3 regions of the Halomonas sp. TG39a genome follow, and region 1 is predicted to be linked to each of the others. Evidence: predicted binding sites of a transcription regulator. Region 1 holds the regulator's gene; each other region holds the start of a gene.

Evidence for each region. The regulator FNR, encoded in region 1, switches genes on or off when oxygen is low (the NO sensors DNR and NnrR bind a similar motif). The targets are predictions, from matches to a motif close to TTGATNTANATCAA.
Region 2: the regulator FNR is predicted to act here: its motif matches at 1,701-1,714, upstream of U738_RS13330 (xanthine dehydrogenase family protein molybdopterin-binding subunit).
Region 3: the regulator FNR is predicted to act here: its motif matches at 2,306-2,319, upstream of frdA (fumarate reductase (quinol) flavoprotein subunit).

What each region holds. Positions count from the first base shown of each region.
Region 1 is NZ_JQLV01000002.1:810,886-821,264, reverse strand. Features, by position in the region: gene U738_RS21940 (DUF294 nucleotidyltransferase-like domain-containing protein) at 1-1,555, shown strand, start outside; gene U738_RS21935 (DNA polymerase III subunit epsilon) at 1,561-2,214, shown strand; gene ttcA (tRNA 2-thiocytidine(32) synthetase TtcA) at 2,316-3,227, shown strand; gene fnr (fumarate/nitrate reduction transcriptional regulator Fnr) at 3,220-3,966, opposite strand; gene hemN (oxygen-independent coproporphyrinogen III oxidase) at 4,049-5,482, opposite strand; gene U738_RS21915 (sulfite exporter TauE/SafE family protein) at 5,561-6,253, opposite strand; gene ccoS (cbb3-type cytochrome oxidase assembly protein CcoS) at 6,250-6,495, opposite strand; gene U738_RS21905 (heavy metal translocating P-type ATPase) at 6,492-8,951, opposite strand; gene U738_RS21900 (FixH family protein) at 8,948-9,481, opposite strand; gene ccoG (cytochrome c oxidase accessory protein CcoG) at 9,488-10,379, opposite strand, start outside.
Region 2 is NZ_JQLV01000001.1:2,979,262-2,989,640, forward strand. Features, by position in the region: gene U738_RS13315 (maleate cis-trans isomerase family protein) at 1-376, shown strand, start outside; gene U738_RS13320 (N-carbamoylsarcosine amidohydrolase) at 427-1,092, shown strand; gene U738_RS13325 (MarR family winged helix-turn-helix transcriptional regulator) at 1,137-1,616, opposite strand; gene U738_RS13330 (xanthine dehydrogenase family protein molybdopterin-binding subunit) at 1,826-4,096, shown strand; gene U738_RS13335 (XdhC family protein) at 4,096-5,064, shown strand; gene U738_RS13340 (nucleotidyltransferase family protein) at 5,054-5,665, shown strand; gene htc1 (methyl-accepting chemotaxis protein Htc1) at 5,900-7,885, shown strand; gene katG (catalase/peroxidase HPI) at 8,077-10,230, opposite strand.
Region 3 is NZ_JQLV01000001.1:2,821,059-2,831,437, forward strand. Features, by position in the region: gene U738_RS12615 (succinate dehydrogenase/fumarate reductase iron-sulfur subunit) at 1-405, opposite strand, end outside; gene frdA (fumarate reductase (quinol) flavoprotein subunit) at 402-2,189, opposite strand; gene U738_RS12625 (anion permease) at 2,453-3,922, shown strand; gene menH (2-succinyl-6-hydroxy-2,4-cyclohexadiene-1-carboxylate synthase) at 3,929-4,687, opposite strand; gene menD (2-succinyl-5-enolpyruvyl-6-hydroxy-3-cyclohexene-1-carboxylic-acid synthase) at 4,677-6,428, opposite strand; gene U738_RS12640 (isochorismate synthase) at 6,434-7,759, opposite strand; gene U738_RS12645 (1,4-dihydroxy-2-naphthoate polyprenyltransferase) at 7,986-8,912, shown strand; gene U738_RS12650 (hypothetical protein) at 9,137-10,379, shown strand, end outside.

The sequences.
Region 1 (10,379 bases):
CTTACTGCCCAAAGCGCTGTTTCAGCAACTGTGTCGTCACTACCCTGACTTCAGCAATTTCTTTCGCCAGTCGCTGACCCATAAGGCGCGTCTGCTGACCGAAAAGCGCGCCGAAGGGGGTGTCACCATGGCGGGCTTTATGTTGGCCAAAGTGAGCGAGTGTATGCGTGAGCCGCTGCTAATGGCGGCGACGACCGATATAGCCAGCGCGGTCAAACAGCTCAACGCTAGCCACGCCGATAGCCTGCTGGTAGAGACCCAGGACACCCTGGGGATGGTGACTAAAACCGATCTGCTCAATGCCCTGGTGCTGCAGGGCAGCGCGGTAACATCGCCGGTGGATGAGATTGCCCATTTTAATTTGGTGACTGTCGCGCCGGATCAGTATTTATTTGAGGTATTGGTGCTGATGACCCGCCATAAAGTGGCCCGGGTGGTCGTGATGGAGCAAAACGCCTTGAAAGGCGTTGTTGAGCTCACTGACGTGCTTAGCTACTTCTCAAGCCGTAGCTATGTGGTGAGTCTGCAGGTAGAGCAGGCAACCAGCTTAGAGGCGCTTGCAGCCGCCAGCCAGCGTACCCCGGAGCTGGTCAAAGCGCTGATGGCCCAGGGCGTTAAGCTGCGCTTTGCGATGGATCTGCTCGCCGCACTGAACGGTCGCATCATCAGTAAAGCCTGGGAGTTCACCATTAATGAACGCTACCACGGGCAGAGCTGCATGATGGTGATGGGCAGCGAAGGGCGCGGTGAACAGATTCTCAAAACGGATCAGGATAACGGCCTGATTCTGGCCGATGAAACCCAGTGGCCTGACCTTACAAGCCATATGCAGACGCTCACTGATACGCTGATTCAGCTCGGTTATCCGCCGTGCCCCGGCAATATTATGGTGTCTAACCCCGAGTGGGTGGCCACGGTGTCGCAGTGGAAAGGCCATATCGCCAAGTGGGCCAGGGAGCGTGATGGCGACAGCCTGATGAAGCTGGCGATTATGCTCGATGCCCATGCGGTGGCGGGTAACCCAAGCCTACTCGAAAGCGTTCGCGAAGAGCTGTTTGAACGCTGCTCGGGCGATGAGCTGCTGCTCTCCTATTTCGCCCGCACGGCGCTGCGTTTCTCGACGCCGCTGACGCTGTTTGGCTCATTGAAAAAGCCCCAGCACGGTATCGATATTAAGAAAGGCGGCATTTTCCCGATTGTTCACGGCGTGCGCACCATGGCACTTGAACGGCGGATTAAAGCCACTTCAACACTCGACCGGCTTGACGCCCTGGCCGCCGATGGCCGTTTGGATCGCCGCTTTGCCGATGACCTGGGTGAAGCGTTGGCACTGTTTTCCGAGCTGCGTCTTAAACAGCAGCTAAGCGTTTTGGAGACGCCTGCCGGTCATCAAGCCGGTGCCTCAGACGTCAACGCCCAAAACGGCAGCCGCGCTAACCGTGTGGTGGTGCAAAATCTCTCTTCCCTGGAGCGCGACCTATTGCGCGAAGCGATGCATATTGTCAAAGACTTTAAGCAGCGGCTTTCCCATCGTTATCATTTGGAGTATTCGTGAGCGGAATGCGGCTGTTAGATCGACACGTAGGGCTATTTAGCGGTTCATTGCGCACCTTACTGCGCCGTGAAAGTGATCGTCGGCGTTGTGCGGATTCTCCCTATGCGTGGCTGTTTCAACCTTATATGGGCGATGAGCTGGTAGCCCTCGTCTGTACGACAACGCTCACGTCGGCATCGCCGGTGATCAGCTTGGCGGCGGTGGTGCTGAGCCAGCAGCAGGTACGAACCAGCCGCGCTTTTGTGATGACGTTAGGCAGCACGAAACAGCCCGAAAGTGCGAAGCTGCGCCGTCATCATTTGCTATGTGAGGCAGGGGAGGTGCAGCCGCCAAGCAGTGATAACTTGAGCGCGTTAGTGGAATTTATCGGCAACCGGCCCATAGTGGGCTGGCAGTTGGAGCAGCGCATTGGAGCGTTGAATACACTACTGACTAAGCGGCTGAATTTTGCGCTACCCAATGCCCAGGTTGATGTGGCGAGACTGCATCAGCGCCAACTGCGGCGTTTGCATCCGGAGGTAGAAGCGCCCAGCAGCTTCGCCCAGGCGCTGGCATGCTGGCAGGTGCCTGCCATGGGTGTGCAAAGCGTGCTTGCCGAGGCAACCGCCAGCGCACTTCTGTATATGCGCCTACAGCGCGTTATGGCGGAGGTGGCATAGGAATGGTGGAAGCACTAGTGTTTGGGTCAGGCGGTGAGTGTTGTTAGAATGTGGCAATATTTCCTCTTTTAGCGCCTTTCACTATCGGCAGTGCTTATTTCATGCAATCCCTAGATTATTTCGACCCGCATTTTGACACGCCAGATGTTGCTCCTGCAGCCTCTCCAGACGCTGTGCAGGCTGATGCTAAGCAGAAGCGTGAATTTAACAAGCTGCAAAAGCGTCTGCGCCGAGAAGTGGGCAATGCGATTATTGATTACCAAATGATCAATGAAGGCGATCGCGTGATGGTGTGCCTCTCCGGCGGTAAGGACAGCTACACGATGCTGGAGATTTTGCGCAACTTGCAGCGCAACGCGCCAGTTAACTTTTCGTTGATAGCGGTCAATCTGGATCAGAAGCAGCCGGGCTTCCCTGAGCATGTGCTGCCTGCCTATCTGGACAAACAGGGGGTGGAGTATCATATCGTAGAACGCGATACCTACTCGGTGGTGAAAGAGAAAACCCCTGAAGGTAAAACCACCTGCGCGCTCTGTTCACGGCTTCGCCGCGGCTCGCTGTATGGGTTTGCCGAAGAGATTGGGGCCAATAAAATTGCCCTGGGCCATCACCGGGAAGATATTCTTGAAACCCTGTTTCTGAATATGTTCTTCGGCGGCAACCTGAAAGCGATGCCGCCCAAGCTGCTATCCGATGATGGTAAGAATATCGTTATTCGGCCGTTGGCCTACTGCAAAGAAGCGGATATTGCGGAATTTTCGCGGCTGATGGCGTTCCCAATCATTCCCTGCAACCTGTGCGGCTCCCAGCCTAATATGCAGCGTCAGGTGGTCAAAGAGATGCTCGCCGAGTGGGATGAGAAGTTCCCTGGCCGTCTGGAAAGCATGTTTAAAGCGGTGACCAATATTGCGCCCTCCCAGCTGGCAGACCGAAGCCTGTTTGATTTTGAGGGCTTAGAGGCGAAGCAGGCGGAGCTGCTGGCGGGTCGCATCCAGGCCTTCAACGTCAGCTAACCGTTTGCTCTTCCTCTTCGGCGAGGGTAATCAAACGCGGCATATCGAGAATATTGACCTCTCGCCCGGAAACCGCCACCACGCTTTGTTGCTGAAAGCGGCTTAAAATGCGGCTGACGGTTTCCACCGCTAAGCCCAGGTAGTTGCCAATATCGGCCCTCGGCATTGAGAGGCGAAAACTGTAGGGCGAGTAGCCCCGGCGACGAAAACGGTCCGAAAGGGTAATCAAAAAGGTGGCCAGCCGTTGATCGGCGGTTTTTCGCGAGAGTAGGCGCATCATGCGTCGGTCATCGCGTAACTCTTTGCTCATGCTCCGATACAGCTGGCCACGTAGCTCAGGGATCTCTTCTGAGAGCAAATCCAGGCGGTCAAAAGGAATCTCGCAAACGGTGGTGGTTTCCAGGGCGATAACGCTACCGGGGTAGTGCTCTTCATCAATGCCATCCAGCCCCACCAGTTCACTGGGCAGGTAGAAATTGGTCAACTGCTCACTGCCGTTACCTTCGGCGGTGACCTGTTTCAAACTCCCCGAACGCACCGCGTAAACGCTGGTAAAAGTATCACCCTGGCGAAACAGCGGCTCGCCTTTTTTCAGCGGCGCACGGCGGCGAATAATCGCATCGAACTGCCCCATATCGTCCAACTCAAGGGCAAGCGGCAGGCACAGCGAGCTAAGGCTGCAGGTTTGGCAGCGCGCTTCGTGGAGTAGCGAGCGTCGGCTGCTCATAGGTTCCAACATGCGGTGCTCCTTGAGTGGGTCAGGATAAAATTAGCAAATTCTTACTTATTGTGGTGCCGTTAGCATGCCTGCAATAAGGTGATTAAACAATCTTAGAGTAGCGCTGCCCTATTTGCCCAGAAAGATGGGTATCGAACGCCATGGCTAAATGGCGCACCAGCAGTCGACCCATGGGCGTGGCGTTAAGTCGATCACCACTACGGGTCAGTAGGCCATCTTGCTCAGCGCTCTGTAAACGCTCCAGAGCGGGGGCAAAATAGCGGGGGGCATCGATGTTCCAGCGCTGGCTGACCGCAGCCAGATCAATGCCCATATCGCACATCAGCCGCTCAATCACATCCCGCCGGATTAGGTCGTCATCACTCAACCGCACGCCTCGCACAGTAGCGAGCTGACCCTGATCCAACGCCGCCTCGTAGCTTGCCAGATCGCTCGGGTTCTGCGCGTAGACGTCATCAATACGTGAAATCGCCGAAACGCCAAGCCCGATTAAATCGCACTGGGCATGGCTGGAGTAGCCTTGGAAGTTGCGCTGTAGCGAGCCGTCGCGCTGAGCAATGGCCAGGCTATCATCAGGCCGGGCAAAGTGATCCATGCCGATATGTACGTAGCCAGCCGCGGTGAGCATTTCAATCGTGGTGCGCAGAATTGCCAGCTTCTCTTCACCGCCCGGCAAATCATCGACATTAATACGCCGCTGGGGAGCAAAGCGCTCGGGCATATGGGCGTAGTTAAATACTGAAAGACGCGCCGGATTGAGTTCAATCACCTGGCGGAGGGTATTCGCAAAGCTCTTTTCTGTCTGAAACGGTAAACCGTAAATAAGATCGAGATTGAGCGAGCGAAAGCCCAGGCGATGCGCCTCTTCCATCAGCGTTTCGGTGAGTACCCGCGGTTGAATGCGGTTAATGGCTTTCTGTACCAACGGGCTTAAATCCTGCACGCCCAGGCTAATGCGGTTAAAGCCTAACGACTGCAGGTGGCGCAGGGTAAATACATCCGCTTCCCGGGGGTCTATTTCAATCGCGTAGTCGCGATCGGCAGAGGACGAAAGGCCAAACCGGGCATCCAAACGATCAATCAGGTCGCCCATCTGATTCAAGCTAAGAAAGGTCGGCGTTCCGCCACCCCAGTGTAGCTGCTCCACCGGTCGTGATGTATCCAAGTGGCGTGCGGTCAGCACCATTTCACGGTCGAGCCGGGATAAGTAAGGCTCGGTCAGGGCGGTGTTCTTGGTGGCGATTTTATTGCATGCGCAGTAGAAACAGATCTTGCGACAAAAAGGCACGTGAACATACAGCGACAGCGAACGCTGACTGGCATTGCTACGCTCTAGTGCCTGGGTCAGGTCACCGGGGGTGAATTGGTCGTGAAATGACAGCGCCGTGGGGTAAGACGTGTAGCGTGGTCCGCTGGTGTCGTAGCGGCGCAGCAGGGCTTCATCCCACACCGGCTGCAAGGGCGCTGCCGCCACAGACGAGGCAAGAGGTGAAACCGCAGGGGCATGAACGGGCATGAAGGGGCGCTCCGACGTGAGGTAATGCCGCTAGCCTAACCCGTGACGAAAGCGTAAAGATTGAGCCATGTCATGCTATTAGAGGTTGTGTGCCGTAAGAGTCCAGAGCTGCCACAGCGCAAACGCGATAATCGTTAGTGCCGCCACGCTGCGCGTCGCCGGGTGGCGAATCAAGTGGCTTAGCTGGCGCGCAGCGAGGCCAGTGACGAGCAGCGCCGGCAGGGTGCCTAGCCCAAATGCGCCCATTAGCAGCGCGCCCTGGAGCGGGTCGGCAATCGCCAAGCTCCAGGCCAACATGGAGTAGACCAGCCCACAGGGTAGCCAGCCCCAAAGTGCGCCCAGCGCGAAGGCTTGAGGGATATACACCACCGGCATTAAGCGCCGCCCCACAGGCTCGATAAAGCGCCATAGACGGCGGCCAACCGCCTCCACTTTGAGCAGCCCTTTCCACCAGTTGGCGATATACAGTGCCATCAGGATCAGCATCAGCGCGGCAAACACCTGAAGCAGCATTCGTGCCGTGGCGGAAAGCGAAAATAGCGTGCCCAGCAGGGCAACCAGCGCGCCTGCGCTCATATAGCTAATAATACGGCCAGCATTGTAGCTGAGTAGCAGCCCCCCCATACGCGCTGGATGGCGCATGCTGGGGGGTACTGCAAAGGTGAGGGCGCTCATAATGCCGCCGCACATACCAATGCAGTGGGCACCGCCCATTAAGCCAAATACGAATGCCGCCAGCAGCGGCGGTAGATCAAGCCCTGTGGGATTCATGGCCGAGGCTCTTGGTCGTCGGGGGCGTTTTTATCTTTTGGTGCGACGGTTTTTTGCTTGGCTGGCGGGCGCTGGCGGCGCTGTTCGGGGGGAAGATCGTTGTCGTCCTCATCAAACAAGATGCGGTGCGCCGGGCCTTCTAAATCGTCGAACTGATCATTTTTGACCGCCCAGAAGAAGGCCCAGACGGCGAGTCCGAGCAGAATCAGCGAAAGCGGAATAAGCAGGTACAGAATCGTCATGCGGTTACCGGTGTTGACGTGCCAAGCGTTGGTGCGGGCTGGGGGCGCCAGCGTGACAGCCGCAGGGCGTTACCCACCACCACTAGCGAGCTAAGCGACATACCAATCGCGGCTAGCCAGGGCGGCACCAGCCCCATCGCCGCCAGCGGCAGCGCCGAAACGTTGTAGCACACTGACCAAATCATGTTCTGGCGCATGATACGCCGCGTTGCGCGGGAAATCTCGATGGCCTCAAAAATTCGCATTAGACGTGGGCTGAGCAGCACCGCATCGGCGCGGGTCCGGGCAAGATCTGTCGCTCCATTCATGGCAATCGCTACATCAGCGCCAGCCAAGACTGGCACGTCGTTGATGCCGTCACCAATCATCACCACAGTTTCGCCAGCGGCTTGGAGTTCTTTCATTCGGGCCAGCTTGCCCTCTGGACTGGTACCCGCGTGCCAGGTGGTAATATTGAGCTGGCTGGCCAGGCTTTCCACTGCATCCTGAGTGTCGCCAGAAAGCAGCTCTACGTTTAACCCCTGGGTCTGGAGGGCCGCGATCGTCGCCGCAGCGTCATCGCGAACGCCGTCATGCAGACCAAACCAGGCGCGGGGCATGCCGTTTTCGCTAAGCAGCAGCCATTGGCCCTTGGCGGGCGCCGACATACTGCTAGCCACGGCGCCATCGACAGCAAATTCGTACTTGCCCAACCGCCAGCGGGCACCGTTTAAGCTGCCTTCAAGCCCTTGCCCGGTGTGGCTGTGAATATCTTTGGCTTGCAGCGTCGCATCCCGGAATGGCCGAAAGGCGCGGGCAATGGGGTGCTCCGAATGGGCCTCAAGGGCGGCGGCAATCGCCCGGGCACGCTCGGCGGTTAATTCGCCGAGAGGCTGAGTTTGGGTAAGCTGCATCTCGCCGCGGGTCAGGGTGCCGGTTTTATCAAAAATCACCCGGGTAACGTTGGAGAGGGTTTCCATGGCATCGGCGCGGGTAATCAACACGCCGCGCTTACGTAGCTGGCCGTGACCTGCGGTCAGTGCCGCGGGGGTGGCCAGCGCCAGTGCGCAGGGGCAGGTCACCACCAGCACCGAGAGTAGCACCCAGAGCATCCGCGAGGGGTCGATAAACCACCATGCGATCGTCACGCAGGCGGCCACCAGCAGCAGTCGGAGTACAAAGAGGTGGGCCATTCGCGCCGCCATCTGCGCAAGCCGCGGGCGGCTGGCAAAGGCGCGGTCGGTAAGGTCGACAATGCCCGCTACCCGGGCATCGCGCCCGGCGTGAGTCACCCTGATCACCAGCGGGTTTTCCATGTTTTGGCTACCGCCGGTAATGCGGTCGCCCACCCGGCGGGTGACCGGTAGGTATTCGCCGGTCAGCATCGACTCATCCAGGCTCGATTCGCCTTCCTCGATAATGCCATCGGCAGGGACGCCGTGGCCGGGCTTGATCAATACACGGTCGCCGGGGGCGAGTTCGCTGGCGGGTAGAATGCGCTCGCTGCCGTCGCTTTCCAGCCGCGTGGCCGAAATGGGTAACACGCCGCTCAGCGCATTGCCGCTATGGCCGCTGCGGCGTCTGGCGCGGCCCTCTACGTAGCGGGCAAAGAGTAAAAAGAAGGTAAACATCGCCACCGAGTCAAAATAGACCTCGCCGACGTTAAACATCACCGCATAGCTGCTGGCAAGGTAAGCCCCGCCAATTGCCAGCGAGACCGGCACATCCATACCCAGTACCCCGGTGCGTAGGTCACGCAGGGCGTTGCGGAAAAACGGCTGGGCGGAGAAAAACACCACCGGCGTGGCCAGCGCAAAAGAGAGCCAGTGAAACAGGGCATAGAAGTCGTCGCTGATTTCTCCGGGGCCGGAGACATAGATCGGGATCGAGAACATCATCACCTGCATCATGCCCACAGCGGCGATAATGAGCCGTCGCACGTTCATGCGCTCTTCATGCTGTATGCGCGCCTGGGCTTGATCGGGCTCGTAGGGCTGGGCGTCGTAGCCGATGGCGGCCAGTTCCGCCAGCAGCTGCGAGAGCTTCAACTGCTGAGTATTCCAGCTTACCCGCAACCGGTGGTGGGTTAAATTCACCGCGCTGGAGGTGACCCCTTCCAGGGCGTTCAGGCGGTGCTCGATCAGCCAGGCACAGGCGGCGCAGGTAATGCCCTCAATGGCGAGGGTAGCTTTGACGTTGCCCTCGTCGCCATCGGGGTGGACAAACTGTGCCTGCAGGCCAGGGTCGTCAAACACTGACCAGGTGTCCGCTTTGGCGGCCTGGCGCTCATCCGGGCGTTCGGGCAGTTCGGTACGGTAGCGGTAGTAGCTCTCTAGGCCACCGTCGACGATGGCATGGGCCACCGCCTCGCAGCCGGGGCAGCAAAGCGGGTGGGTATGCTCATCCAGGCTAATCGACCAGGGTGCTCCAGCGGGCACCGGATTACCGCAGTGGTAGCAGGGGGTGGCGTCGCTCATTCGCTTGCTTTGCGCCCTCCCGGCAGCAGCTTGACGCTGTTTTCATTGGGGAAGGTCGCCTCACCGGTGAGGCGCCAGTCGGCATCTTCTAGCGCAGGCTGGATCTGCAGATACCAGCGGTAGCGCAGATTGTCAGGGCCTTGGGTAATATAGCGGCCGTCGCGGACATGCTCGAGCACGAACGACTGGTCACGGTTATCTTCGGTAGGGAAAATAAGGTCTAAATAGAGCGTATCAGGGCGCGTGTCGCCGCTTAAATCCACCACGATATCGCTGGTGAGCGGATCGAGGCGCAGCTCGGCGCTTAGGTTTAGCTCGCGGGCCTGCTCCTGCTTGGCCAGCACCATATTGATGGCTTTGCCGTGCTCGTAATAATCTTCCTGAACGACCATACCGTCAAAGCTCTTGATCGACATAACCGCAAAGCCGGTGCTGACGATAATCGATGAAAACAGTATGCCGAGCAAAAACCACGGCCAAAACTGCTTATACCAAGGCGTCACCTTAGCGCCCGAAGGTAGGGATGACATAGTGGCTTATCTCCTAATATTGCCCAGAAAGCTGGTTTCGCGCTCAAGGCGAATATCCGCATCCTGCTGGGCCTGCAGCGTGAACACAATAGGGTGGCTGGGATGCTGTAAGTCGTCGGGGTCGGCGGTCACGGTAACGGCTTCAAAGCGCGACTCTCCGGCGGGCACGCTGATCGACGTACTATCCAGGGTTAAGCTGGGCAAACCGGCAACGCTTAGCTGGTAGGTGTGGTCTTGATCATCCAAATTGCGGATAGTCAGGCTAAACACATTGCTAATTTGCCCGTCGCGGGTCACTTGGTAGAGCTGGGTGCGCTCGCGTTCAGCGTCAAAATTAAGCGGCATGCGGTCGTTAATGGCCCAGGCAAAGGTGCCCACCATTAGCACCAGCGCAGCGAAATAGCCTAGCAGGCGAGGGCGCATGATATGGCTCTTTTTACCCTCAAGAGCGTTTTCGGTGGTGTAGCGCACCAATCCCCGCGGGTAGCCCATTTTATCCATCACGCTGTCGCAGGCGTCGATACAGGCGGCGCAGGTGATGCACTCATACTGCAGCCCATCACGGATATCAATACCGGTGGGGCAGACCTGCACGCAAAGGTCGCAATCGATACAGTCGCCATAGCCCGCCTCGCGGGCTTCTAGGTGGCTAAGGTTTTTCTTACGGTGCCCGCGGGGCTCGCCGCGTGTTTCGTCGTAGGAGACGATCAGCGTGTCGCGGTCAAACATAACCGATTGAAAGCGAGCGTAGGGGCACATATAGATGCACACCTGCTCGCGCAGCCAACCTGCGTTCAGGTAAGTAAACACTAGGAAAAAGCCAACCCAGAAGTAGGACCAGCCGTGAGCCTCTAAGGTGGGGAGTTCAGCCACTAAATCGCGAACCGGCGTGAAGTAA
Region 2 (10,379 bases), on a different contig from region 1:
GAAAGCCAAGCGCGTGGTGGTAGTGGCCCCCTACATGAAGCCGCTGACCGAAATGGTGGTCGACTACATCCGTCAGGAAGGCATTGACGTGCTCGACTACCGGGCGCTTGAGATCCCCAATAACCTGGATGTCGCTCGCCACGATCCCGCCAATCTCCCCGAAATCGTCGCCAGTCTCGATTTAAGTAACGTGGACGCCATCGTCTTGTCAGCCTGTGTGCAAATGCCATCGCTGCCGGCCGTCGCCAAGGTCGAAGCCCTGACCGGCAAGCCGGTGGTTACCGCAGCTATCGCCACCACCTATGCCATGCTCAAGGCACTCGACCTGGAGCCCATCGTACCGGGCGCAGGCGCCCTCTTGTCAGGGGCTTACTAACGAGATCAGGTACTTATTGACGATATAGAGTGCTGATTAAGGAGACGACCATGTCGCCACACACGACTGATAACAGCGATGGCGTTAGCGATAACACTGCCACGGACAACTACCGAGGCGTGTGGGATGGGCGCATCGGTTTTGGCAAAAGGCCCGCGCTGCTGGTGGTTGATTTTATGCAAGGCTACACCACACCAGGTTCGCCGCTATTTGCCCAGGGCGTGGTGGATGCGGTGGCCAATATGCCGCCGCTACTCAATACCGCACGGCGCACTGGCACGCCTGTTATCCACACCAACATCCTTTATCACGCCCCGGATCAAATCGATGGCGGCATTTGGGTCAAGAAGGCGCCGGTCATGCGGGCGATGGTGGCGGGCAACCCTTACGCCGAGTTCTGCTCCGAGGTGGCACCCCGTGAAGATGAGCTGGTAATGACCAAGCAGTATGCCAGCGCGTTCTTTGGCACCTCGCTCGCCTCCACGCTGGTCGCCATGGGTATCGATACGCTGATCATCACCGGCTGCTCCACCAGCGGCTGCATTCGCGCCACCGCCGTTGACGGCGTACAGCACGGCTTTCGGGTGATGGTGGTACGTGATTGCGTGGGCGATCGCCACCCCGCGCCCCATGAAGCCAACCTGTTTGATATCGATAGCAAATATGGCGATGTGATTGGACTGGATGAAACACTGGGATACTTAATGAAGCGTTAGGAGTATCCGAAAACGCAGGTGAAGCGGACGTCTCTGTTGAGTCATCAGTCCGCGTTCATTTTTTCCAGCAGATGCATTAAGGCAACCCGCTCTGCCGGGTTGAGATTTTTCATGGTCTGATCGCTAATTTGCTTGGCACTGGGAACCATAGCCTCGACTAATGTCTCCCCGGCCTCAGTGATCACGACCATGACTTTACGTTGATCATTGGGGTCGGTGGTTAGCGAGATCCACCCCCGCGCTTTAAGACGTTTAATGACGCCACGGATAGTGGCGGGATCAATCGCCGTGGCGTTGACGATATCGGTTAACGAGCTGGGGCCGCGCTCCATCACCGTGCACAGCGTTACAAATTGAATGGCCGTGAGCTGTTTATCGCTGCTGTAGCGCTGAAAAATAGCCGTATGCCGCTGGTAGGCTTTACGCAGTAGATGCCCTACTTGCTCAGAAAAATCATACCCCTGCTCTGAAGGCGTGGGGTGCTCACCGGAAGACGAGTGTTTGAGCGCACTATCCGTTGTCATTCCATATCCTTAATCTATTAGCGACGACGTGTATCGAGTATGGCACTGGTTAACAAAATGATGCATCAACGCTTTAAATACTGCTTGCGCTGGATCAATTCATCATGCTTTTATGGCGTACACGCTATAATTTTACCTTAGTTATCGCTCTTTCATCACCTAAAATTCATCCGCACTGATCATCGTAAACGCGAGCGTGGGAGGCAGACATGGCTGATAAATCAGACTATACAAGAGAGTCACTGCTGTATGGGTCTGATGTTCTGGTGATCTATCGCGACCCGGTTACGCCCCCCAAGCCCGCGCCCGGACAGCCAGGTACACACTCAAACTTCACCCCCCATGAGCCTGAGATCTTCATTGCCGTGCTGAGCGATAGTCATATCGTGGCTTTCAACGGCCACGTAGACCTGGGCACTGGCATACGCACGGCGCTCGCTCAAATTGTCGCAGAAGAGCTTAGCGTCGCGTTCGACGGCGTCACCATGGTGCTGGGCAACTCCGTTGAAGCCCCCAACCAAGGCCCCACCATAGCCAGTGCATCGATTCAGATCACTGCCGAGCCTCTACGCCGAGCTGCGGCACAGGCGCGGGAGTACCTATTAACCCTGGCAGCAAAGCACTTTGACACTGAGCGCTCACTACTTAGCTGCCAGAACGGCGCTATTACGCCAAGTGATAATAACCGCTCATCCGTTAGCTTTGGGGAGTTGCTGCAGGGCACCCGTCATGCATTAAAGCTTGCCGATGAGGTGCCGCTTAAGCCGGTCAGCCATTATACCCTGGTCGGCCAATCGACCTCCCGCGTGGATATACCCGCCAAGGCCACCGGGCAATTGACCTTTATCCACGACCTACGCCTGCCCGACATGCTGCATGGACGAGTGATTCGCCCGCCTTATGTAGGCCATGATAGCGGCGACTTTATTGGCAACAGTTTAATCGCGGTAGATGAAAGCTCTGTGGCGCATTTGCCAGGTGTGGTAAGCGTCGTGGTGGTCGGTGACTTTGTTGGCGTGGTGGCCGAGCGTGAAGAGCAGGCTGCTGCCGCAGCCAAACAGCTAAAGATCCAGTGGCGCCCAATCGAAGGCTTGCCTCAGTTGGACAACATAGAGCAAGCACTGCTCGACCTGCCCAGCAAACAGCGCATACTCCTCGAAGAGGGTGATCTCGATAACGCTCTGGCCGCCGCGCAACATCCGCTCAATCGTCACTATGTGTGGCCTTTCCAACTGCATGGCTCTATCGGCCCTTCGTGCTCCGTCGCCGATGCCAACGAAGATGGCCTTCACGTATGGTCGGGCACCCAAAATCCACACAGCCTGCGCGCCGACCTCGCCCGCCTTACCGGTTTGGATGAAGGCGTTATCACCATTACCCGCATGGAAACCTCGGGCTGCTATGGCCGCAACTGCGCCGACGACGTTGGCGCCGATGCCGTGCTGCTCTCTCAGGCGGTGGGTCGACCTGTTCGTGTGCAACTAACCCGTGAGCAGGAGCACACCTGGGAGCCTAAAGGGGCTGCTCAGTATATGGCCATTCAGGGCGGCTTAAACGCAGATGGCAGCCCAGCAGGCTATCGCTTTAATACGCGCTACCCCTCTAACAGTGCGCCCACCCTGGCACTACTGCTAACCGGTGCTGCCTCACCTATTGATATCCCCTTTGAAATGGGGGATCGAACGTCGGTGCCGCCCTACAGCTACCCTCATCGCCAAATAGTGTGCGACGACGTCCCGACCCTGGTGCGTGCCTCCTGGCTGCGTGGCGTCTCGGCGCTGCCCAGCACCTTCGCCCACGAAAGCTATATTGATGAACTCGCCTACTTGGCGGGTGAAGATCCTGTCGCCTATCGGTTGCGCTACTTAACCGATAACCGCGCCTGCGAGCTTGTCGAAGCGTTAGCCGAACGTGCGAACTGGAAACCCTGCACCGCTAACGCCAATCCGAGTAGCGATGGCGAGTGGCGCTACGGCCGAGGCTTCGCTTACGCCCAGTACGTACATAGTAAATTTCCCGGCTTTGGTGCCGCGCTTGCCGCCTGGGTGATTGAACTTAAAGTCAATGTGAAGAGTGGGCGGGTTGTCGTCGAGAACTTATATGTGGGTCAGGATGCGGGCTTAATGGTGAACCCCGCCGGCGTTCGCCATCAGGTGCATGGCAATGTGATCCAGATGCTCAGCCGCACGTTAAAGGAGCGGGTAACCTTTGAGGATGGTTTACCGACCAGCAGAGAGTGGGGCGGCTACCCCATTCTGCGTTTCTCAGAGCTTCCTCCCATCGACGTCATGCTGCTTGATCGCCCTGCACTGCCCCCACTCGGCGTTGGAGAGTCTGCCTCACTACCCGGTGCTCCTGCGATTGCCAATGCGCTTTTTGATGCCACGGGGGTACGCTTTACCCATCCCCCTTTTACCCCTGACACCATTCGCGATGCACTGAAAGCCTCCCTTCGACTCCCCATGGAGGCGGCTAGTTAATGCACCACCTTGATCTACAGGTTATCGAACGGGCACTGAAGTGGGCCAACCAGGGGCTGACCGTTTGGCTATGCACAGTTATGAAAACCTTTGGCTCGGCCCCCCGGGAGCCAGGTGCCATGCTGGTAGCATGTTCGACAGGCGACTATCTGGGGTCACTGTCGGGTGGCTGTGTCGAAGAAGACTTTATCGCAAGGCTTCAAAAGGGTGAGTTTAACGAACCGGTTCAACGGGTGCGCTATGGCGGGGATGCTGGTTCAGCGAATATTCGCTTACCCTGCGGTGGTAGCCTAGAAATACTGGTTGAGCGGCTAGCGCCCAACACCGAAAACCTCACTCACTTAGAAGTGATGCATGCCACGCTACTGGGTCGCCAACCGCTCATCCGCTGTATCAAGTTGGATGGCAGCGGTAAGCGGTTTAACCTCTCGAATAACACCGAGCCCGCCGTTACCTTCGATACAGCTAGCGTCAATATTCGCATAGGCCCTGCGCTACGGCTGATCATCGCGGGGATCTCCGCGATCTCTGCGCCATGTGCCCTGTTTGCCCAAACGCTGGGCTTTGAGGTGATTGTCTGCGATCCCAGAGACGAGGCTAGGCAAAATTTTGCTGTCGCGGGCGTGGAAGTGCAGGCGGTGCTGCCCTCCGTGTTTATCGCCTCGGGCGGTTGCCATGCCAATACCGCCGTTGTGGCCTTGACCCACGACCCGCGTATCGATGATTTAGCAATGATCGAAGCCGTCCGAACGGAAGCCTTTTACATTGGCGTTATGGGCTCTCAGCAGACATCACAGCAGCGTGCCGAACGGCTGTTACGTTCTGGCGGCATGACGGAAAGCCAAGTAGCAAGAATTGCCATGCCCATTGGGCTTAATCTGGGTAGCAAAACACCGGCTGAAATTGCGCTAGCCGTGATGGCCGATATTGTTCGCCTCTCTCGCGGAAAAGAACGCCATGCCTTGTAGCGATATCATAGTCATCGTGATGGCGGCAGGCCAATCAAACCGCTTTGGCAGCGATAAAAGAGTCGCCAGATTCGACAATGGGGAAACGCTGCTTAGTTCCACTTTACGAACTATTCAGAAAAATTTTTCTAATCGCCGCGTTGTTATTAAACCCGAAGATACTCCCCAGTCACTCGGCCTTACACCAACACATCACACTATTATTAGTCAGCGCAGTCATTTAGGCCTTGGTTACAGTATTAGCGATGCTTTTAGACAACTCTGCAGCGATGAAAGCGTACATCATTTTCGTGCTGCCGCAGTATGGTTGGCCGACCTCCCCTGGGTAAGCGAAGAAACATGCAGTGTATTAACAAAAGCGGCCACTCCAGACAGTATTGTACAACCGCTACACCAAGGAAATCCGGGGCATCCTGTTGTGTTTGGAAGAAAATTCTGGAGCGAACTGGCACTTTTAGAAAACGACAAGGGTGCAAACACTGTCATCAAAAAGCATAGCGACTGCGTTATATACTTCTCTCTCAGCGACCCAGGGGTATGTTCTGACGTGGATTACCCTGGTGATTTAATAAAGCAGCAAAGAAAAACAAAAGGTATATAAACGTTACACAACAACCAAACAAAAATTACACTAAAAGCTGAAACAAGTTCTTAGCTTAACATTACTATATTAGCTTAAAAAAATATTAAAAAAGCAATCATGAAAGCAAGTGCACCATTCGCCGCTAATGAGTAGCGGCAGTAAGAATAAAACCAGGGAACCATTAAACAGCCAGAGTATGACACTCGCCAACATCCTTGTGCTCTGCTACTGGCCAACATATCGAGGCAACAAATGAAAAAAATTTCTCGTCTCTCACTGACGCAGAAACTGCTGGTCGCTGTCGCTATTCCTCTCTTAGTGGTAGCCGTTATTTTAGGCTTTGTGGTCAATCAACAGCTTAACCAGGCTATTCCAGCGTTAATCGATAATGCCGGTAAGCGGCAGGTAGAAGCTCGGGCAGATGAAATCAGCCGCTGGATTACCGGGTACCGCAATTGGATCTCCGTACTTGCTCAGGATGAGCGGTTGGTGGAAGACGTGCCGCTTACGTCTCACCGCGCTTGGCTCGAAAAGCGCTACCCGCCGGGGGGCACCATCGAGTCACTGTTCTTTGCTGACGCATCCGGAGCGACCCTAACTCACGCAGGCGTCAACTTGGAGATAGCCGAACGTCCTTATTTCAAAGCCTTAGTGACGGACGGCACCCAGGATAGTCTGCTCAGCGACCCGGTTATCTCCATGGTGAGCGGCCTGCCAACAGCTATTGTCGCTGATACTGTATTCGATGAGCGTGGCAATCGAGCGGGACTGCTGGGCATGACCGTTTCCATGGCCGCCGTATCTGATATCACCTCCGATATTAATGTTGGCGAAGGCAGCTACGGCTGGCTAATCGACAGCCAAGGGCAAGTCATTGCTCATCCGGTTGAAGAGTATCGCATGTCGCTCAATTACACCGATGCCGACCAGCAGGGCTACCAAGGGCTGGATGCATTGAGTCAGCAAATACTCAGCGGCACGGCGGGCTCCGGTGAAATAACCATGCCCAGCGGTGAGCAGACCGTGCTCATGTGGAGCCCGGTGGAAGGCACTTCCTGGGTGGTCGGGGTCACCGTGCCCATCACTGCCTTTACCACCGTGACTAACAGCCTGCTGCAGTCGCTGCTGCTGGCGGGGGGACTGCTATTGGTATTGCTGCTGGTGGTGGTTGCCTATGCGGCGCGGCGTTCACTTGCTCCTATCAAGCATACCGCCAGTGCCATGGCGGATATTGCCAAAGGTAAAGGCGATTTGACGCGCCGTTTAGAAGCCAAAACCCAGGATGAAATTGGCGACCTCGCCCACGGCTTTAATGCCTTTGTGGAGCGCATGCAGTCTACCCTTCAGGAAGTGCGCCAAAACGCTCGCACGGTATTATCCGATGCCAGCGATATGGCGGATGGTACTCATGAGCTTTCATCGCGTACCGAACAAGCGGCGGCTAATCTCCAGGAAACGTCTGCCTCAATGGAACAAATTCACTCCACGGTAGCGCATACCTCCCAGGCCTCTGAACAGGCGAATAGCCTCGCGCTAGAAGCCGCCAGTGCCTCAGAGCGCGGCACCGATTCGATGAATCAAATGGAAGCCAAGATGGCCGCGATCAGTGATTCGGCCAATAAAATAAGCGACATTATTGGCTTGATTGACTCGATTGCATTTCAAACCAATATATTGGCACTCAACGCATCCGTGGAGGCTGCCCGCGCCGGCGAGCAGGGCCGTGGGTTCGCCGTGGTCGCCAACGAAGTGCGCACGCTAGCCAGTCGCTCAGCCTCTGCGGCGCATGATATTCGTGCGCTGATTGATATGTCCGTGAGTCACTCAAGAGAAGGCAGCGATATCGTTAAGGCGGCGGCTGAACGTATGAATGAGATTCGTCACAGCGTTACCCAGGTCTCGGATGTAATCGCCGAGATTGCCGCCGGCGCCCGGGAACAGACCACTGGCATCCAACAGGTCAATACCGCAGTGGCAGAGATGGATATGATGACCCAGCAGAATGCTGCCATGGTCAGCCAGAGCGCCACGCTTGCCACCAATATGCGCGACAATGCGCAGCGGCTGGATCAACTGATGAGCGAGTTTGTGCTTAGTGAAGGTGGCGCTGAGCACTCTGCGCTACCCTATACGGCAGCACATAAAGCCCGGACTGGCTCTGCACTACCTCAAGCGCCTAGCCGCCCTCCTCAGGCCACTCAGCAGAAGCATGAAGTAGCGGAGTGGGAAGAGTTCTAATCTCTCATTATTAATAAGGCTAAAAGGCACCCGCTTTGAGCTGACCCCATAAACTTGGACAGTGAAAAACTCAGCGGCCAAGGCCTGATTTCGGTACTACACCGGACTCAGGCCTTTTAGTGAGAGCCTAATAAAAAAAAGCCTGCATCCGAAGATGCAGGCTTACTTACAAGAACTAAAACGCTTGGTAATTAGGCGACGTCAAAGCGATCCGCGTTCATCACTTTCGTCCAGGCGGCGACGAAGTCTTTGACAAATTTCTCGTCGTTATCATCCTGGGCGTAGACCTCCGCGTAGGAGCGCAGCAGCGAGTTAGAACCGAACACCAGGTCAACGCGGGTAGCCGTCCACTTCACAGCATCTGTTTGACGGTCGCGGATCTCATAGGCATTTTTGCCCACCGGCTTCCAGCTGTTGCCCATATCGGTCAAGTTAACGAAGAAGTCGTTGGTCAACTGGCCTTCGCGGTCTGTGAATACGCCGTGCTTGGTGCCACCGTAGTTAGTACCGAGCACACGCATACCACCCAGTAGCACGACCATTTCCGGCCCGGTCAGCCCCATCAGTTGAGCGCGATCCAGCAACAGCTCTTCCGGCTTCACCACATAGTCTTTCTTCTGCCAGTTACGGAAACCGTCAGCCAGCGGCTCTAGCGGCTCGAACGATTCGCCATCGGTCATTTCAGCAGAAGCATCACCACGCCCTTTCAGGAAAGGTACGCGAACGTCGTAGCCTGCGGCTTTGGCGGCTTTCTCAATGGCGAAACTACCGGCCAGAACGATCACGTCGGCAAGGCTAGCGCCGGTGTCAGCAGAAATCTTCTCGTACACTGCTAATACGCTGGAGAGACGCGCAGGCTCGTTGCCTTCCCAATCCTTCTGAGGCGCTAAACGAATGCGGGCACCGTTGGCACCGCCGCGCATGTCAGAGCCGCGGTAAGTGCGGGCACTGTCCCAGGCGGTGCTGACCATGTCACTGATGCTCAGGCCGGCCTCGGCGATTTTCTGCTTAACGACTTCTTCGCTGTAGTCGGTGCTGCCAGCCGGAATGGGATCCTGCCAGATCAGGTCTTCAGCAGGCACTTCCGGGCCGATGTAGCGCGCTTTCGGGCCTAAATCACGGTGGGTCAGTTTGAACCACGCCTTGGCGAAGGTTTGCTTGAAGTACTCCGGATCCGCCATGAATTTTTCACAAATGGCGCGATAGGTCGGATCCATTTTCATGGCCATATCCGCATCGGTCATGATCGGATTGTGACGGATAGAGGGGTCACTAGCGTCAACCGGCTTGTCCTCTTCCTTAATGTTCACCGGCTCCCACTGGTGAGCGCCTGCGGGGCTCTTGCGCAGCTCCCACTCGTGTCCAAACAGCAGGTCGAAATAGCCCATGTCGAACTGAGTCGGATTGGTGGTCCAGGCGCCTTCAATGCCGGATGTCACCGCATTGCTCGCTTTGCCACCCATGGTGGGGTTGCCCCAACCGAAGCCCTGATTTTCAACGTCAGAGGCTTCTGGTTCAGCAGCCAGCGCAGCCGCGTCGCCGTTACCGTGACACTTACCCACGGTGTGTCCACCGGCGGTTAGCGCAGCCGTTTCTTCGTCGTTCATGGCCATGCGTGCGAAGGTTTCGCGTACATGCTGAGCCGTCAGCAGCGGGTCAGGGACACCGTTAACGCCTTCGGGGTTAACGTAGATAAGCCCCATCTGTACGGCGGCTAACGGGTTTTCCATGGTTTCGGCATTTTTAACGTCACCGTAGCGCTCGTCAGAAGGCGCCAACCACTCTTTCTCATCGCCCCAGTAGATGTCTTTTTCCGGGTGCCAAATATCTTCGCGACCAAAGGAGAAGCCATAAGCGGGTAGCCCCATGGATTCATAGGCAACGGTACCTGCCAGAATCATCAGGTCAGCCCAGCTAATTTTGTTGCCGTACTTTTTCTTGATCGGCCACAGCAGGCGACGCGCTTTATCCAGGCTGACGTTATCGGGCCAGGAGTTGAGCGGTGCAAAACGCTGGCTACCGGTACCACCGCCACCACGGCCGTCAGCAAGACGATAAGTACCCGCGGAGTGCCACGCCATACGGATCATCAAACCACCGTAGTGACCCCAATCGGCAGGCCACCAGGCTTGGCTGTCGGTCATCAGCGCATGGACGTCTTGCTTGAGCGCGTCAAAATCAAGCTTTCTGACCTCTTCCCGATAGTCGAAATCAGTATCCATCGGGTTTGTTTTGCGGTCATGCTGGTGCAAGATATCCAGGTTGATCCCTTCCGGCCACCAGTCTTTGTTCGACGTGCCCGTGGAGGTATTACCACCATGCATTACAGGACATTTACCACTCATAGCTCTCTCCCTTTTTTGCTTTTGTCTTGGTTGCACTCATCTTAAGCTACCAAGTCAACTGACGGTGAGCGCCCTTACGATAGTGCCATCGCTCTGCCTGCTGTGCAGGGAAAGGGCGCTTCACTCACTTGGTACTGTTTTAAAGCAGA
Region 3 (10,379 bases), on a different contig from region 1:
ATCAATCAGGTAGGGCTTCACCGCCGCCAGGTGTTCAAGGAAGATCTCCATATCCACCACCAGATCCCGCTGCACGGGGAAGTGTGCCAACGGCTCGATACGAATATCGCCCTCGTAATCGCGCAGGAAGGTTTTACAGCCCAGCTTGGGAATGCCGTTCACCATGACCCCGCAGGAGCCACAAATCGCCATACGGCACGACCAGCGGTAGCTCAGGGTGCTATCGAGCTGCTCCTTGATATGGTTGAGGGCATCCAGCAGCGAGGTACTGTCATCCACCGGCAGGTCATACGCCTGCCAGTACGTCTCAGTCGAGTTATCAGGCAGGTAGCGTTTGACGCTAATATGCTTGGTGCTGACATTCTTCGTACTGATTAAGTTAGTACTCATCTGATCGATACTCATGCCTTCTCCCCCTTGCCCGCATCGCCATAGGCCCGCTCCGCCGGGGCAGAGAATTGCACATCGACGTCCTGCCAGCGCAGCTCGGCATGGGCATCGCCTTGGTAAAAGACCTGGCTGTGCTTGAGGTAGTTAACGTCATCACGTTTCTGCATGCCTTCATCCAAGCGCTGGTGGGCACCGCGGGACTCACGGCGCTCAAGCGCGCCCAAACAAGACGCTTCGGCAATATCCAGTCCACACTCCAGTTCAAGACATTCCAGTAACTCGGTATTAAAAATCTTGCTGGTATCGTTAACGCGGATCTCGTTGAAGCGCGCACGCAGTTGGCGCATGGTATCCAGCGAATGGCGCATGCCCTCTTCGGTGCGGTAAATCCCACAGCCGCTCTCCATGGCCTGCACCATGGCGTGCTTGAGTTCCACCCAGTTCTCGCCGCTCCCCGTTCCGTCACATAGCCGCAGCAGCTTGGCTTGCTGGCGGTCGCCCTGGGCTTCCAGCAGGCGCTCATCGGCCCACTCGGTTTGTGCTGCGCGCTTGCTTGCCTGCTCACCGGCCAGGCGGCCAAACACCAACAGCTCCGTCAGCGAGTTAGAGCCCAATCGATTGGCGCCGTGCAGACCCACCGAAGCACACTCCCCGGCGGCGTAGAGCCCGGCAATGGAGGTTTCGCACTGTGGATTGGTTTCAATACCGCCCATGGTGTAGTGAACCGCTGGGCGAATGGGGATGGGCTCTTTCACCGGGTCGACGTTGATATAGGATTTGGCCAGCTCGCAGATAAACGGCAGGCGCTCCAGAATGTACTTTTCACCCAAGTGACGCAGATCGAGATAGACCACATCGCTGTCGCCAAACTTACCGGTGCGGCCTGCCTGCTGCTCCTGCCAGAAGGCCTGGGAGAGTTTGTCCCGCGGGCCCAACTCCATATACTTGTTTTCCGGTTTACCCAGCGGCGTTTCCGGGCCAAGGCCATAATCCTGCAGATAACGATAGCCCTCTTTATTGAGCAGAATACCGCCTTCCCCCCGGCACGCTTCAGTAATCAAAATGCCGGAGCCGGGCAAGCCGGTGGGGTGGTATTGAACAAACTCCATGTCCCGCAGCGCCACACCATGGCGGTAGGCCATCGCCATACCGTCGCCAGTGACAATGCCCGCATTGGTGTTGAAACGGAATAAACGCCCCGCGCCGCCGGTGGCCAAAATCACCGTTTTGGCGCGCAGCACGGTTAATTCGCCAGTGGCTATTTGTAGGGCAATCACGCCAATCACAGCACCTTCGTGTACCGCCAGGTCGAGCACGAAGTATTCGTCGAAACGCTCGATCTCAGGGTATTTCAGCGAAGTCTGAAACAGGGTGTGAAGCATATGGAAGCCGGTTTTATCGGCGGCGAACCAAGTGCGGGCGGTTTTCATCCCCCCAAAGCGGCGCACCTGCACCTGACCATCGTCCTTACGGCTCCAAGGACAGCCCCAGCGCTCCATCTGCACCAGCTCTTGATAGGCGTGGTGAACAAAGTAGTCAGCCACCCCCTGCTCAACCAGCCAGTCACCGCCGGAAACGGTGTCATCAAAATGCGCCTGGTGGGAGTCTTCATCACTGGTAACCGCCGCCGCACCGCCTTCTGCAGCCACGGTATGGGAACGCATGGGATAGACCTTGGACAGCAGCGCAATGCGCTGAGGGGTGCCCTGGGTTTTGGCCTGTTCGGCAGCCCCAATGGCAGCACGCAAGCCTGCGCCACCCCCACCGACAATCACGATATCGAAATCTCGCTGCTGCATGACGTTTCCTTCCGTTAGCCAAGTCAAAGGTGGTGGTAGCGACACTCTTCGGTGCCCTTTCATTCTTCGAACTTACCACGCTATTGGCAGGCCCTGCTCATTAGTCCAAAGAACTATTGACGTGCGTCAAGCAAGTAGAAAATCGACTAGGTATTGCTGTTACCCGCGTGCCACAGGCCCTACTCTTCAAGCCACTCACTGCAGGGCAGATACCTATCCGCCAGGCAATAAAAACAGCAAGAAAGACTAAAGAGAGGTGCAGCATGACAACCAATGCCCAACCCTCGCCACGATGGAAACTGTTAGCACCGTTAGCAGTCGCTATTATCGTCGCGCTGATACCTACACCCGAGGGGCTAGCGCCTCACGCGTGGTACTTTTTCGCCATCTTCCTTGGCTGCGTGGTTGGCTTGATTCTCGAGCCCTTGCCTGGGGCGGTGGTCGGCCTGATCGGCGTTACCCTGGTGGCACTGCTTTCAAGGTGGGTGCTGTTCTCTCCGGAGCAACTGACGGCTGACGGATTCAGTGCCGCTAACCAAGCATTCTCATGGGCGGTGTCGGGCTTTACCAACTCTACGGTATGGCTAATTTTTGGTGCCTTTATGTTTGCCTTGGGGTATGAGAAAACCGGCCTGGGCAGGCGGATATCGCTCTGGCTAGTCAAAGCCATGGGGAAGCGTACTTTGACCCTGGGTTATGCGGTGATGATTGCCGATGGCATTCTGGCGCCGTTTACGCCTTCCAATACGGCGCGCAGTGCGGGCACGATCTATCCGGTCATTCGTAACCTGCCGCCGCTTTACGATTCGCATCCCAACGACCCCAGCATGAAGCGCATGGGCAGCTTTTTGATGTGGACCGCGCTTGCTTCTACCTGCGTCACTAGCTCGCTGTTTTTGACCGCTCTGGCCCCGAACTTACTGGCCATCGCGCTAACTGAAAGCGCGACCGGTATTCATATCAACTGGGGGCAGTGGTTTATGGCGGTAGCACCAGCCGGCATTTTGCTGCTTCTGCTAGTTCCGCTGCTGAGCTACTGGCTATGCGCGCCCGAAGTAAAAGCGGGTAATGAAATTTCCGACTGGGCAGGGCAGGAGTTAACCAAGCTGGGGGCACTGACTCGCCATGAAATAATACTGATCATTATGGTGGTCTCCGCCCTGCTGCTGTGGATTTTCGCGGGCGACATTATCTCTGGATCGCTGGTTGGTCTACTAGTGATCTGCGGCATGCTGTTAACCGGTATTGTAACCTGGAGCGATATTCTCGATAACCGAGCCGCCTGGAATACCTTTGTGTGGTTTGCCACCCTGGTGGCGCTCGCGGGTGGGCTTAGCCTAGTGGGGTTTGTTAACTGGTTTGGCAATGTGGTCGGCGGGCAGATAAGTCACTTTGACCCGCTGATGGCCATGGTGGCGCTGGTGGTTATTTTCTACCTGCTGCACTACTTCTTTGCCAGCGTGACAGCCCACGTTACTGCTCTGCTGCCGGTGATTCTGGCGGCGGCGTCGGGGATTGCCGGGCTAGATATGCAGATGTTTATCCTGCTGCTACTGCCCACACTGGGCTTTATGGGCATTCTCACCCCTTACGGCACAGGGCCAAGCCCGGTTTACTACGGCAGCGGCTACTTACCCAGCGCACTGTTTTGGCGGCTAGGGGCAATCTTTGGGCTGCTGTTCCTGGTGGTTTGGCTGGTGATTGGCCTGCCTTGGTTAATGCTGATCAGCTGATTGAAGTCAGCTTGCAGTACCCAACCAAGCGTTCAGCTGCTGTGAGAACGCCTCTGGTTGCTCAACATGAAGATTGTGGCCCCCGTTCAGAGCGATATGGCGCAGGCGCGGTGCCATCGTTGCCAAGTGAGTGGCAAGAGTGTGGAACTTGGCGTCCCGCTGCCCCGAAAAGTACCCCACCGGAAGCGTGGTATTTTCCAGCCACCGCCATAGCAAAGGCTGTTGACCCAAGGAAGTTGATCGCAGCATGCTGGCGACGGCTGGCCCGTGATTCGCGAGACGGCGTTGCATTTGCCGACTGCGCTGAACGTCGGTGAGATCGGCAAACACCGGCTGCTGATACCAATCGATAAGTACGTCTTCCAACGGTTCCTGCTCAAAGCGTAGCGCCCAGCGTTCATCATGAGCAATACGGCCAGGACGCTCACTGGCGGGTAGCCCAGGGTGAGCGCTCTCCAGCCAGAGCGATTCCAGACCCGGCGGCTGAAGGCTGGCATGGTACAGCGCCAAACGGCCACCCAGGGAGTAGCCCAGCAGGCAGTAACGGCGAACACCGTGAGTTATCAGCGCATCGCCAAGCCAGTGGTGAAAAGCCTCAAAAGAGCCTAGCTGCTCGTGCTGATTCTGGCCGTGGCCGGGCAAATCCAGCGCGAGGCAGTGAATGCCTTCCAAGCCAGCGATGACCTCAACCCAGTCCTGACCATCGCCCAGCAGGCCATGGAGCAGTACGAGGGTCGGCGCCTGCTTGTGAGGTTTACAGCTCACGCGACGCCCCTCGAATCGCTGCGCCCAGGGCCTTAAGATCATCGGCGACCTGCTGATGGGGTACGTTAACCTCAATCAACGTAACGCCCGCCTGAAGGGCCTGAGTGTAGGCTATCGCAAAGCTATCCAGCGAGTCAGGCGCTGCATAACCAAGCCCAAACATCTTTGCCGTATGCTCGAAGTTCAAGCCGTGGGGCTGGCGATAATATCGCTCCAGCAGATCGTCTTCTTTAGGCACCGGCAGCATATGGAAAATACTGCCGCCATCGTTATTAAGAATGACCACCACCAGGGGTTGAGCCGCCTGCTTTAACAGTGCGAGGCTATTGAGATCATGCAGTGCGCTGGTGTCTCCCAGCACAATGGTAGTGGGTTCTGCGCGGGAGCAACTGAGCCCAAACGCCGTGGCGATTAAGCCATCGATGCCCGAGGCGCCGCGATTGGCAAATACCCGTAGCGGCGTTCGGCGATGCGTACCCAGCATATTCATTAGCCGTGCAGGCAGGCTGTTGCCGATAAACAGCTGCCCTTCCGCCAGTTGCGCTAGCTGATGGCAAACACCCAGTTCTGAGAGTGACCTACACCGCTCTTCCACAAGCTGACTAGTGCGTCGTTGGAGGCTAGCCAACTGATGCCAAACAGGTTTCTCAGGGATCGCTGGCAAATCCGCGATAAAGTCGGCGGGCGAACATATCACACGGCGCTTAACGCAGTAATCAGGATCCAGCCGCTGGGGCAGCGGATCAACCAACCAGGCATCCTGCCAGGAATGTTGGGCAATAAACTGAATGAGTCGCTTGGAAATTAGCCGACCGCCAAACTGCAGCAGCACCTCTGCCTTAGCCAGTTCATCGAAGAACCGCCCATCGTGGAGTGCCAAATCAAAATGAATCAGATTGTGAGGATCAAAACGCACCTGGCTCTGCACATCCACCAGCAGTGGCCAGCCCAGTTGCTTGGAGAGCGCTACCACTTGCTGTGCCTGCTGCGGGTCATCGATGCTTCCTGCGACAATAATACCTCGATGTCCGACAAATGCTTCCCATACGTCACTAAGCGCTGGAACCGTGGCGCGCTCCTGCACATCACCCCATGACCAATCACTCCAAGGCGTGGAGTCCATCAGCCAGTCCCCCAGCGGGGCGAGATAGTCACTGGCATCCACTAAAGCGTCGCCAGGATAGAGAGGCTCGCGATAACGGCAGTTGATATGGATGGGCCCAGGGGTGCGGCGCTGCTGATCAACCGCTTGGTCAATAGTGCTAAGTACAAATGCTGCTTTTATCTCAGCATCGGGCGGCGGCAAGTCGTGGTGAACAATCGTGTGACGGGAGAAGATATCCCGCTGGTCGATTGCCTGATTGCTGCCGTTATCCAGCAGCTCAATGGGGCGGTCGGCGGAGAGCACAATCAGCGGCACGCCGAGCAGGTTGGCTTCCACCACCGCCGGATAGAGGTTGGCCACGGCGGTGCCTGAGGTAGTAATCACAACCACGGGCCGGTAACTGCTCCGGGCAATGCCCAGCGCCATAAACCCCAGCCCCCGCTCGTCAAAATGGCAGTGGCAGCGCAAACCGGCATGCTCGCTGGCGGCCATGGTCAACGGTGATGAGCGAGAGCCGGGCGCCACCATCACATCGCGCACGCCCAAGCGATAAAGCTCCTCCAGCATTAGCGCCGACCAAACATGATTAAAGGTGGCGTGCTCTTGCGCAAAACCGCTCAATACAGGTGTTGCCATGTGTGTTATCCCATCCCTAGCAGCGACATAATATCGGCTATTTTGGTATCCAGCTCGCGCCACTCTTCGTCCGCCTGGGAGCCCGCCACAATGCCGGCACCGGCATAAAGCCGGATCATTTCTGAATCGATATAGGCGCAACGAATGGTCACGGCGAGGTCGCTACTGGCATGGCTGATTCGACCAAACACCCCCGAGTACCAGCCGCGTTGATGGCGCTCATGCTGTCGAATAAACGCCAGCGCCGACTCGCGGGGAACGCCGCCCACCGCCGGGGTCGGTGGCAGTGAGGAAAGCAAAGACTGGTCGGTGACGCTGTGGTGTAACTCGGCACGAATCAGACGGCGAATATGCTGCAAAGAGCGCAACTTAATAATATGCGCCTCGCCCATTTGGACTTGTGAAGAAAGCGGCTCAAGCTGGGTCAAAAGCTGCTGATATACACACTGGTTTTCTAAGCTGTTTTTCTTATCGGTAAGCAGTTCATCGGCAAGCGCTTGATCTTGCTGGGCATCCCGCCCACGGCGTGTGGTGCCCGCCAGTGCTTCTGTCGTTAAATGAATACCTTCACGCTTATAGAGTTGCTCCGGCGGGCAGCCGATAAACGCCTCATGGGGTGTCAACTGGATGCCAAAGTGAAAACAGTCAGCGGTACCGGCCTGCCAGCGTGACAGTAGTGCCCAAGGGTTAGGCGTTTCAGGTGTTGTCAGGCGCGTTTCACGGGAAAGCACCACCTTGGGCGTATGCCCTAGGTGGTCGAGGTTTGTCACCTGCCCCACCCAAGCCGCCCACTCTTGTTGGCTGGGGCGGTCTTCACGCTGGTAAACCAAAGGCTGCAGGCGAGACAGCGGCTGCTCTGCTACCAGCGCGTCTAAACAGGCATAAGCCTGGGCGATTTCGGCACCGGGGGAACGGTCATCGAAACGTAGATTAAGTGATAGCGTCGCGCCACCTTGATGACGTTTAAGCTCGATACGCGGCAGCAAAAAGTGGCAGGCTGGAAAGTGCTCCCACCCCGGCGTACCAGGGTCGAAGGCCATGCCGCCAAAATAGTTGGGCTGTTGGACGCCTGCTTCAGCCAGCGCAGCAAGGTCCGCCTGCAGCGCCGCTAACGAATCAAACGCCTTAATCGCCCCCAACACCGCACACTCAACGGCGTTCGTATCACGCGCCTTCCAATAGAGGCGGGGATAAACGCTCTGCACGTTTAGCCACCCCATCAGGTTATCCACCTGACAGGGAGTGCTTAGGCGCATAAACCCTTTTTTAGCGCTATCACTAAGTGTATCAAGCTGATGCTTGAGGGCTTCAATAGGGTGTGTGGAGTGCATATTTCGCCTTTTAGGCAAGCGTGACTAGCGATGCATATTTGCATTGTCTAAATAAGTCACCAAACATCGCGTAAACTCTTGGTGTGGTGCTCCTCCAGTGTGGGGCAAGGCGACACGATTTGCTTTGACTTAAGTCTACTTTTTAACAGTTAATCATACATTGCCGAATGTTTGATAATTGCCACGCCAGCCAATGTTTAAACGAAAATCGAGGAATATCGTCATAATGGAACGACTCGCTAAGCGCCGCCACTACCAAGCCTGGTTGCTAGCCGCTCGCCCCCGAACACTTCCACTGGCGTGCGCTTCTATACTCTTGGGTACTGGGCTGGCGGCTAGCGTGGACGCCTTTAATGGCGCGGTGCTTTTGCTTGCCCTGCTGACGGCCATTGCGCTACAGGTACTCTCTAATCTAGCCAATGACTATGGCGACGCGGCTTCCGGCGCCGATGACCAATCACGCATTGGGCCGGTTCGGGCAGTCTCTTCTGGCTTGCTGACGCCACAGGCAATGCGCGCCGGGATGGTTATTACGGCAATCGTAGCAGCGCTGTTAGGGCTGTTATTGCTGGTGACCGCCTTTGGCAACCAGTGGGGACAGATTGTCACTTTCCTGCTGCTAGGTGCCGCCTCTTTATTGGCAGCCGTGACCTATACCGTTGGCCTGGGTGGAACGCCCTATGGCTATCGTGGATTGGGCGATATTGCCGTCTTCATATTTTTCGGCCTGTTAGGCGTTCTAGGCACCTATTACCTGCATACCCACCAGCTAAGCTGGCTGCCGTTACTACCCGCCGCCGCATGCGGGCTGTTAGCAACCGCCGTGCTCAATGTGAATAACGTGCGCGATATCGAAAGCGATGCACGCAATGGCAAAATCACCCTGGCAGTTCGGCTTGGCCGCGCCAACGCGATTAACTACCACTGGGCGCTGCTGGGTGTTGCGCTACTACTGACGCTAACTTACCTAGTCGTGCTGCCTGTACCGCTGGTGGGGTGGAGCTGCCTGCTGGTGGCCAAGCCACTGACCGATGCCGCCAGAACACTACGCCATACCCATGATGGTGGGATGCTGACCGGCATGTTGAAGAAAACCGCTATTTCGACGCTGCTCTACAGTGTGCTGCTGTCGATTGGCTTGGCACTGTTTTAAGTTTTACCGACCTTAGTTAGCACTTAACAGCCGCCCAGCTCAAAACAGATCCACACTCTGGCGGTCATGAAATCCGGTGCAGGGAAAATCCCAACTTACTTAGGTAAACTAAGCCGCTCTAAATACGCCAGCCGAACGAGTGTCTGCCTCTGTTGCCAACTCTTCGGCACTAACTTTTGCAACACTCGTTGACAATATGCCTTCCATATCAAGGATGATGAAATATGACGTCTGACATTGCTACACAGCTCTCTTTCACTAAATTTAAGCAAGACCTTATAAAAAAAGACAAACGTAGATTGCTGAGCTGGGCCAACTGTGAACTTTATGTTGCCTTTTATCGCAACGCATCAGGCCAGGATCTGCCAGGGTTAATTCAGGTTGATTCTCAGCAGCGCTACGTCGCTTCCAGCAGTCAAGATACTTTAAAAAAGGCGATGACCAACATAAAACTTGAAGATGACAGCGAAATAGTAATCAAGACGCTGTCCCTTGCCGAGCTGGCTCGCAACGCCCATTTTTATCACTTGAGCATACACCTCATTGATCAAGATGATGGTCTGGCTATTGGGGGAGTCTTAATGCAGCTCCTTGGCATAACGGCTATCTTGGAAGATGCTGGGGGCAAGGAAGTCATCTACGAGGCCGATGTATTCTCTTTCGAGCCTGAGGGTAACGCTGAAACCCTGCCCTACGGCGCTGTTCAGTATTGGCGCGATATCGCACTTGAGTACACCCCTGACCGCGAGCCGAGCGAGATAAATTCGCTATACGTATTTGATGACCAACTCGATTGGGACAACCCACTCTTTCCAGAACTACCCGATAATGCGAAGGCTCTAAGCAAGCTATCCTCCAGCGCTAAGGCCTTTTTCGAGCATATGAGGGTGCCACCGCTCACGAGCTGGGAAGAAAAGTCTGCGACGCCAGACGTGCCAGAACCTTCCTATCAGAACAGCCTGCTGGGGGTCAGTAAGCTCAGCACCTTCAATGTGCTGCGCGCCATGGTCGATCAAGATATCGTGCCAGTTGCCGACGATATTGCTCTAACAATCACCAAAGACTCAGCGCATGATGACGAGCCCGCCGACAGCGCCGAGCGCTGGGAAGTAAAGATCAGTTTCACCACGCCCATGGGATTTAATGCCGTCTTCGATCCGGACTGGATCGAAGCTTCTCTATGCAAAGCCAATACGGAACTACCCGATACCACAGGTACCCACCTCGCCAGCGAGAAACTACGCGAGCGTATCGTCAATCATCTTGCCTGGAACTTCTTTCAGCATGGTCGCAGCTTCGTAAAGACTCTCTTTAGTACGGATCTCCAAGGGTTACTACCTGGCTTCATTATCAACAGCTATGGGCCTTTTCAGCCTGATTACACGGATGAACGGTTTCCCTGTTTGGCACGCTTTAAGTGCGGCGAAAACGGAGTGCCAGTGCTTTTACTGGGGCCGAATGAAGGCA